Regions from separate parts of the Bacillus sp. MUM 13 genome, predicted to be linked through region 4. Evidence: riboswitches for the same ligand, from Rfam matches in the RefSeq annotation. Region 4 holds a riboswitch; each other region holds the start of a gene.

Region 1 (2,201 bases), on a different contig from region 4:
AGTGACCGAAGCCCTTTGAATGGCGAATATTTATGATTAACAGGATTTTCGGCAGCCTGCTGCAGCTTTTTAATAATATGCTGGGGTGTTGGCATATCCGGATTTCCTTGCCCTAAATTGATTACATCATGTCCTTGTTGTGTTATGCTGTTCACCTTAGAGACCAGTGAAGCAAAAAACTGCTGAGGCAGATTTTTGAGCAGCTCTGATTTTTGGAATTCTATCATTTTGGCACCTTCTCTGAAATTTCTTGAAATTCTCGTCACAAATGATATATCTTAAAATTACTAATGTAAAGAAAATTCTATGAAATCATGGAGGAAGATAACATGAAATGGAAAATAGCGTGCATACAAATGGATATATCCTTTGGCAGACCCGCACAAAATTATGCCAGGGCAGAAGAGCTCATCCGTAAAGCTGCAGAGGAAAGCCCGGATATAGCGGTTTTGCCTGAGCTTTGGACAACGGGATATGATCTCGGCAGGCTGGATGAAATAGCTGATGACGAAGCTGCCGAAACCGTGGCATTTTTGCAGAATTGCGCAAAAGAATACCGCATCCACTTAGTGGGCGGTTCTGTTGCGAAAAAAACTGCAGAAGGAATAACAAACACCCTCATCGTCATCAGCAAGCATGGCGAGCTGATTAAAGAGTATGATAAACTTCACCTATTTCGCTTGATGGACGAACATCATTATCTGCAGCCGGGAAAAGAAGATGGACTTTTTTCTTTGGAAGGCATGCTTTGTGCAGGCTTTATTTGCTATGATATTAGATTTCCGGAATGGATACGGACCCACGCTGCAAAAGGTGCACAAGCCATATTTGTTTCTGCGGAGTGGCCTAAGCCCCGCCTTGCACACTGGCGAGCCCTATTGATCAGCAGAGCAATTGAAAACCAGGCATATGTTGTGGCAGTAAATCGCTCAGGCAGTGACCCGAAAAACATGTTCGCAGGACATTCCATGATAATAGATCCTTGGGGGGAAATTGTGGCTGAAGGTGCAGAAGAAGAAGAAATTATCACAGGAACCATCGATTTTGCCAAAACTGAAGATGTCCGGAAGCAAATTCCCGTTTTCTCTGACAGGCGGCCGGAATTTTATTGATATTCTAAAAATTCGGCGTTGACAAATGTTTTTAAATATTGTTATTATTCATTTCAGGAACCAGAAAAAAACTTAATAGAATCAACTTTCTCTTATCAAGAGCAGGCTGAGGGTTATGGCCCTATGAAGCCCAGCAACCGACCGTAATTCCATTGTGAAATGGGGCGAAACATTTTCGCCGGATCCAATCCTTAAGGCACGGTGCCAATTCCATCAGAAAGAAATTTCTTTCTGGCAGATAAGAGGTGCGAAGCCTACACTTCAAGCCTCTTTCTTTTTAGAAGGGGGCTTTTTCCTTACCCCCGGATACATTACTTGGAGGGATCACTCATGACTGAAGCTGAACATATACATTATGAACCACTGACCGAAAAAACCGCTCTTGAGCTCGTGCACCGGCTTGGATTATTTGAAGATGCGCGCAGCTTGAGCTGCAGGGAAATAGGCGATGGCAATTTAAATTATGTTTTCCGCATTACTGAAAAAGACACATCGAAGGGAATCATTATCAAACAGGCCCTGCCATATGCCAAAGTAATCGGGGAATCCTGGCCGCTTACAATCAAACGGGCAGCCATTGAAGCAAATGCACTTGTCATTTTTGGAAGCTATTGCAAGGAATATGTGCCTAAGGTTTACTATTCTGATGAAAAATTGGCCATTACCGTGATGGAGGACCTATCACACCTGACCATTGCACGCGAGGGACTGATAAATGGCGAAGAATATCCCCTGCTGTCAAAGCATATAGGGGAATATATAGCTAAAACTCTCTTCTATACTTCGGATTATTTTTTGGATCACACAAAGAAAAAGGAATTGGCGCGACAGTTTACCAATCCTGAATTATGCCATATTACAGAAACTTTTGTTTTCACAGATCCCTTTTTCGATAGTGAATCCAATGATTATGAAGCAGAGTTGAATGAAGAAGTCCAAGCTATTTGGCAAAATAATATGTTGAAGCTTGAAGTAGCTAAATTAAAGAAGAGCTTTCTGACCGAGCAAGAAGCGCTCCTGCATGGAGATCTTCATACAGGAAGCATTTTTGCAGGCAGGCAGGAAACCAAGGTAATAGATCCCGAATTT
Region 2 (2,201 bases), on a different contig from region 4:
GTAGTATTACAGGATACACACTTGGGGAGCATGGTGAGTCTCAATTTGGCGCTTGGTCACATGTAACAGTTGGCGGCAAACCCATTCACGAATATATTAAAGAAAATAAAAACGAGATCGAACCTTTTGATTTTGATGAAGTCATTGAACATACGAAACGTGAAGGCTGGAATATTTTCAACCGGAAAGGAAAAACAGAATATGGTATAGGGAACGCACTTGCCTTTATTGCCAAGTCAATTCTAAATGACGCCTATACAATATGCCCCGTGTCGGTTGTATTAGATGGCGAATATTGAGGAAAAAGGACTTGCGATTGGTGTTCCAGCAGTACTTTGCCGTACAGGTCTGAAACAGGTGATTGAACTTAAATTAGATGAAAAAGAACTTGTGCTGTTCAACCACTCTGCTCATGTGATAAAAGAAAATATTGCTTCTTTGGAACTTTAATATTTAAATCGATTTGTATCATGAGTGGCTTTAGGAACACTGTCTGCATTTCTTCTCTATCTGATTTAAAAATTTAGTCTGTAGATTATGGATATAACCATCTATTCATACTTTTTAGAAAATTTATTCTAAAAATAATATTGACGCAATTCGACAAACACATGTATAGTATACATACTGAAATAAATCGAATATTATCTTATCTAGAGTGGTGGAGGGAAAGGCCCGATGAAACCCGGCAACCAAGTCTTTTAAAGGCTCAGGTGCTAATTCCTACAAAACGGAAATTAGTTTTGTAAGATAAGAGAAGTTGTGTGCATTCAAACCGCTTCTCTTTAGAGAAGCGGTTTTTTGGTGCTGTATGATATTACATAACAACTAGATAAGAGATAGGGAGTATTTCAGACCAGATTCCAAGTAAACAACTAAGAAAAGGAGAGTTTAAAATGAAAAAATCAGCAAAATTATTATCTATTAGTCTAGCTATCATTTTATCATTGGCTTTAACGGCATGTGGCGGGACAAGTTCAAAAGAATTAAGTACAAAGAAAATTACAGTGGGTGTCACCGGTGGACCACATCAACAAATCATGGAGCAAGTTGCTAAATTAGCAGAAAAAGACGGTCTAAAGATTGATATTAAAGTGTTTAACGATTACAATACACCGAATGCTGCACTTAGCGAAGGAAGTCTCGATGCCAATAGCATGCAAACATTACCTTTCTTAAAGGGCCAAATTAAAGACAAAGGCTATAAAATTACAGATGTCTTCAAAACAGTTGCCTTTCCGATGGGGATCTATTCTAAGAGTATAAAAGATATTAAGGATCTTAAAAAAGGGGATTCAATTGCCGTTCCCAATGATCCAGCCAACGAGTTACGTGCATTGCAATTATTTGAAGCTGCTGGAGTCATTAAGTTGAAAGACGGCGTTGAACAAAGCGCAACGAAAAAAGATGTGGTTGAAAATAAATTGAACTTACAAATAAAAGAACTTAATGCAGAATCACTTCCAGCTCAACTTGGTGAAGTGACTGCCGCAGCTATAAATACAAACTTTGCAATGGGTGCAGGTCTAACCATTAATAAAGATGCGATTTACCACGAACCTATTGAAAACAATCCTTACCCGAACTATTTTGTCGTACGTACTGAAAATAAAGATGATGCAGTCATAAAAACGATTGAAAAATACTATCACTCAGATGCTATTAAAAAATATATTGCCCAAAAATTTGGTGGTTCAGTTGTGCCTGCTTGGTAAGGAGGAGCCCATATATGATCAGCCTGCAGCATGTATCGAAAACGTTTGAAGTCGGAAATAAGAAAGTTGAAGCATTAAAAGATGTTTCGATCGAGATTAAAAAAGGGGAAATTTTCGGTGTAATCGGATTTAGTGGTGCCGGAAAGAGTACATTAATCCGCTGTGTGAACGTACTTGAAAGACCCACCAGCGGAAAGGTTTTAATTGATGGCACGGACATCTTAACTTTGAAGAAAAAAGACCTTCAAAAAGTTCGTCAAAAAATAGGGATGATTTTTCAAAGTTATAATCTCTTAAAGACGGCTAACGTTTATCAAAATATTGCGATTCCCCTTCGTTTAGAAGGTGTCCCGGCGCATGAAATTGAACAGCGTGTAAATAAGTATTTAAAAATTGTCGGTCTAGAAGATAAGGCCCAAGCATTTCCTAATCAATTATCTGGAGGTCAAAGGCAACGTGTGGCAATCGCACGTGCCTTAGCCCATG
Region 3 (2,201 bases), on a different contig from region 4:
AGCTTTATTTTGGCTGATGATAAAAATCAGGATAATGAATCACCTTATAATTTACCTGTTACATGGGTAATGAGCAATAAAAAAGCAAAAGAATTAGGATTTGCATTTACTGATGTAAATGAATGGCTGCCCGGGCTAATTCATGAAGTGCACCGGAAATAAATAAGTATAAGAATAAAGCTGTATTTCTCAGGAAAAAAGGAGATTTCCGGCTTTTTTCATGTTTTTTTTTATAGATTGCTGTTTTTTAATGAATTTAATTGATCCGAATGGATGGTTAACTCGAGTTTATGAAGCAGAAATCAGCCACCTTATTTCGTAGCAACAAAGTTTACAAAAAACTGCCTTATATATTAAAGCTAAAAAGGAAAAGCAGCAGCAACGCGGTTAATGAAGGCAGTTTTTGAGTGGGAAAATTTACAGGATAAAAAGTCGTGCCAAAAAGTATTGACAGATTCATGCCGTGCTTTTATTATAAGGAATGTAAAAGCGCATACTAAGAAATTCCAAAACGCAAAGGGGTAAAATACAATGGCATTCGAGTTAGTCTTTAATATTATATATATGCTTTTTTCTTCTAACAAAGATAAAAAGAAATAATATAATACGGGATTTTCTCCTCAAACAATCAAGACAAAGAGAATGAAGATCAAAGAAAGCAAATCTTTATTCCTTACATAGTGAAGATGCTTTCCCTTTGCTGCAGCTTTCAAGAAAAGCAAAAACATAAGAATTTTTTTGCTCCATAATTTCATATCAGCTTATCAAGAGAGGCGGAGGGACTAGGCCCTGTGAAACCTCGGCAGCGGACTCCTTTACAGGAGTACTGTGCCAATTCCAGCAAGCGTATGCTTGAAAGATAAGAAGAGAATACCATTGTGCATCCGCCTCTTCTTACATTTTGTAAGAAGAGGCTTTTATTTTGGCCGCCAAGCCCCAAAAACTTGTAATACTGAGAAAGGAGCTGGAAACTCTATGGCTAACCAAACAGCAGAAGCGAGGAAAAGCTGTTTGATTGATACCTTAATCAATCATGGTATATATAAGAAAAACAACGTACATTTATTTCAGCTGACACTTTTGGAACTTGAAGATGAATATGCTAATATTTTCGGAAAAAGTGCAGAATAACGGGCTCGTTGGAAACATGCCTGTTTTACTGTGCATTTATTAGATGGCACAGTAAAACAGGCGTGTTTTCAGTAAATTGGGTCCCTTCATGTAGAGATGCAAAAGTATTTTGCAGGAATACAGTTGTTTAACGAGCATTTCTGCTATGTTTTTGACTCCATAAGGCCTCGTTGAACACATGTTCACCACTCCCCGCCACTTGTCATATTTCTTGCTGGTAGTTCAGTTGTTTCAGCCATTCTGTTCCTTCTTTCACGCCGTTTACAAGACAGATCCAACATGGTTAAATCAACAGTACAGATTAATCTGTGCAGGCAAGAGCAATTATACTAAATGGAAAAGATGTATTAAATAATATCCAAGAAATGAAAGCAGGACGGACCCTATTAAACCAGCTGCAAAAGATGGAAGCCCTAACCGCTTGAATGCAGAGAGATCAACACTAAGACCGAGTCCTGCCATTGCCATTGCAATCAGCATATAAGCTGCCAAAACAGCAAAATTTGATATATAATCAGGAAAAATTCCTAATGTATGGACGGAGCTTGCGGCAATAAATCCGATAATAAACCATGGAACAGGGAGTTTTCTCCAGTCTCTCTTACTCTGTTCAGAAGCCTTGCTTTTCATAAAAAAACCGATCAGAAGAGCAACAGGAACGAGTAAGGCTACCCTGGTCAATTTTACAATGACAGCTAAATCTATAGCATTCTTTCCCGCCGGAGCGGCTGCAGCAATAACATGGGCAATTTCGTGCAGGGTGCTTCCGGCAAATATTCCATATGCATGAGGCGAGAGCCCAAGCACTGGATAAAGTAAGGTATAAATCAGAGTGAAAATGGTGCCTAAAATGGCAACAGAAGCAGCTGCTATGGCAGTTTCCTCATCTTTTGCTTTAATTTGGGCTGCGATTGCAACAACTGCTGCAGCACCGCATATGGCCGTCCCGCAAGCAGTCAGTATGGAAAGCTCCTTCCCTGCTTTGAACCACCGGGAAAACAAGTAAACAGCGGCTAGCGTAAAAGCAATATGTATGACAGCAAGCAAGAACACCAATGGCCCTGCATGCA
Region 4 (2,201 bases):
CGCCGTTTCTGGATACCAAATGGGCAAGCAGGGACCAATGGAGTTCCGGATTTTTTTCATAGCAATCAAGATAAGCGTTCGTTCGGGTCAGGTTATTCCGATTCGCTTGTTTGGTTTCTTCCCGTACCTTGCTTACAATTGCTGTTTCGTGAGGCAGGAGGCCTTTATCGATTTCTGCAGGAAAAGCCAATTCTTTTTTTATAAGAGTGTTTAACACAGTGAATGTCTGGGGGTTCAGCAGGTTTTTTGAGGCTTCATTTTTTTTCTGGGCTGAAGCCATGATATAATTCAAAAGTGTCTTTATCGGAAAAATATAAATTCCCCCTTAAAATTAACGCATGATGCAATATATGTGAAATGCAAAATGAAAGGTCCAAAATGGCGTCCGTCGGCATAGTAATATTTTTAAGAGATGATAATTAATATCCAAGTAAATAAATAAGATAACTTATTGACATATTTTCCTGTTGTGTTATTATTCTTAATAATCAAACTTATCTAGAGAGACTGAGGGAATTGGCCCGATGATGTCCGGCAACCTGCATAGCATGCAAGGTGCTAACTCCAACAAAATGTGATGCATTTTGGGAGATAAGGTATATGTTTATATGACATTGCCAAAATCTTTCCAAAGCGGAAGATTTTTTTTTATAAAAATCTCTGCTCACAAATGAATAAAAATAGCTGACTAGACAACTAGAGGCGGTATTAGCGGGTTTTTGTTAATGCTGCCTTTTTTTATTCAAAAATCAGGAATGAACAATAAAAGGAGGCTGTTTATGGGCAATAGTATATTGGTGTATCAGAATTTTGATGAACATGCCCCTGTTGATTTTCCAGCAGGCAGCGAAACGAAAGGAGCTCTTGAAGTTTTAGATTGGGCCTATAAAACCTATGCTGATGAATTGGTATATGCCTGCAGTTTCGGAATAGAAGGTATTGTTATGATCGATTTGATTTCAAAGATAACGGATAGGGCAAAAATTGTTTTCTTAGATACCGGCCTGCATTTCAAGGAAACGTATCAATTAATTGAAAGGGTAAGTGAAAGGTACCCGAATCTGCAGATTGAAATGAAGAAGCCTGAACTGACGCTTGCAGAACAGGCAGAACAATATGGACCTGAATTATGGAAAAGGGAGCCTGATAAATGCTGCGAACTCAGAAAAATCATTCCCTTGAATGAAGTCCTTTCTATGCCGCTTGCCTGGATTTCTGGTCTGAGGCGGGAACAATCCCCATCCAGAGGTAATACCGAGTACTTTAATAAAGACAATAAGTTCAAATCTGTTAAGATTTGTCCGCTTATTCATTGGACATGGAAGGATGTTTGGCGGTATGCCCATAAAAATGATCTGCAATATAACATTTTGCATGATAAAGGCTATCCAAGCATTGGCTGTGAAACGTGTACGGCCGCTGCTGTGAATGAAGATGACCTGAGGTCAGGAAGATGGTCAGCTACCGGGAAAACGGAGTGCGGGCTTCATACTTCATAAAAAAAATTAAAAAAGAGCCACAAAAATAGAACACAAGAAAACATGGGAGGCCAGAAAACGTGACACTAAGCAAACCGCATGGAGGAACACTTATCAATAAGTGGAATCCCCATTATGAGACAGCACATATAAAAAAAGAAATAGAGCTTGATGCTATTTCATTAAGTGATCTTGAATTGATTGGAACCGGGGGCTTCAGCCCGATTGAGGGATTTTTGGCACAAAAGGATTATGATTCCGTGGTTGAAAATATGCGGCTTTTGAGTGGAGCGGTATGGAGCATTCCTATTACTCTTCCCGCCTCCAGGGAAGCAGCACAAAGCCTGTCAATAGGTGAAGAAGCAAGGCTGGTCCATGATGGCATCACGTACGGAACCATAATTATCGCTGATATTTATGAACCTGATAAAAGCAAAGAAGCAAGCAGTGTCTATGGAACTGGGAGCATCGAACACCCGGGGGTACAAAAGCTTTACAGCAGGGGGGACATGTATATAGGCGGAGAAATAAAGCTGACTAAAAGAGTCGAGAGGAAGGGCTTCAGGAATTTTTACAGAGATCCGGAAGAAACCAGAAAAATTTTTTCTGACAAGGGCTGGAATACAATAGTAGGCTTCCAGACAAGAAATCCGGTCCACCGTGCCCATGAATATATCCAAAAAACGGCACTGGAAATTGTAGATGGATTGCTGCTTAATCCTC

What was found. A riboswitch is a leader RNA that binds a small molecule or an ion and turns the genes downstream of it on or off. The one in region 4 is predicted to bind S-adenosylmethionine.
Region 1: linked by a shared signal. The riboswitch ahead of mtnK (S-methyl-5-thioribose kinase) and the one ahead of BIV59_RS19340 (phosphoadenylyl-sulfate reductase) in region 4 are both predicted to bind S-adenosylmethionine.
Region 2: linked by a shared signal. The riboswitch ahead of BIV59_RS10535 (MetQ/NlpA family ABC transporter substrate-binding protein) and the one ahead of BIV59_RS19340 (phosphoadenylyl-sulfate reductase) in region 4 are both predicted to bind S-adenosylmethionine.
Region 3: linked by a shared signal. The riboswitch ahead of BIV59_RS24355 (Fur-regulated basic protein FbpA) and the one ahead of BIV59_RS19340 (phosphoadenylyl-sulfate reductase) in region 4 are both predicted to bind S-adenosylmethionine.

The regions. Positions count from the first base shown of each region.
Region 1 is NZ_MLYQ01000074.1:15,640-17,840, reverse strand. Features, by position in the region: gene BIV59_RS16815 (pyridoxal phosphate-dependent aminotransferase) at 1-227, opposite strand, end outside; gene BIV59_RS16810 (carbon-nitrogen family hydrolase) at 330-1,112, shown strand; SAM riboswitch class I at 1,202-1,357, shown strand; gene mtnK (S-methyl-5-thioribose kinase) at 1,443-2,201, shown strand, end outside.
Region 2 is NZ_MLYQ01000034.1:19,122-21,322, reverse strand. Features, by position in the region: partial or broken gene BIV59_RS10540 (L-lactate dehydrogenase) at 1-450, shown strand, start outside; SAM riboswitch class I at 647-757, shown strand; gene BIV59_RS10535 (MetQ/NlpA family ABC transporter substrate-binding protein) at 897-1,715, shown strand; gene BIV59_RS10530 (methionine ABC transporter ATP-binding protein) at 1,730-2,201, shown strand, end outside.
Region 3 is NZ_MLYQ01000004.1:13,846-16,046, reverse strand. Features, by position in the region: gene BIV59_RS01960 (NAD-dependent epimerase/dehydratase family protein) at 1-162, shown strand, start outside; SAM riboswitch class I at 759-866, shown strand; gene BIV59_RS24355 (Fur-regulated basic protein FbpA) at 853-1,131, shown strand; gene BIV59_RS01950 (YeiH family protein) at 1,456-2,201, opposite strand, start outside.
Region 4 is NZ_MLYQ01000100.1:26,988-29,188, forward strand. Features, by position in the region: gene BIV59_RS19335 (DUF2515 family protein) at 1-280, opposite strand, end outside; SAM riboswitch class I at 492-598, shown strand; gene BIV59_RS19340 (phosphoadenylyl-sulfate reductase) at 780-1,499, shown strand; gene sat (sulfate adenylyltransferase) at 1,559-2,201, shown strand, end outside.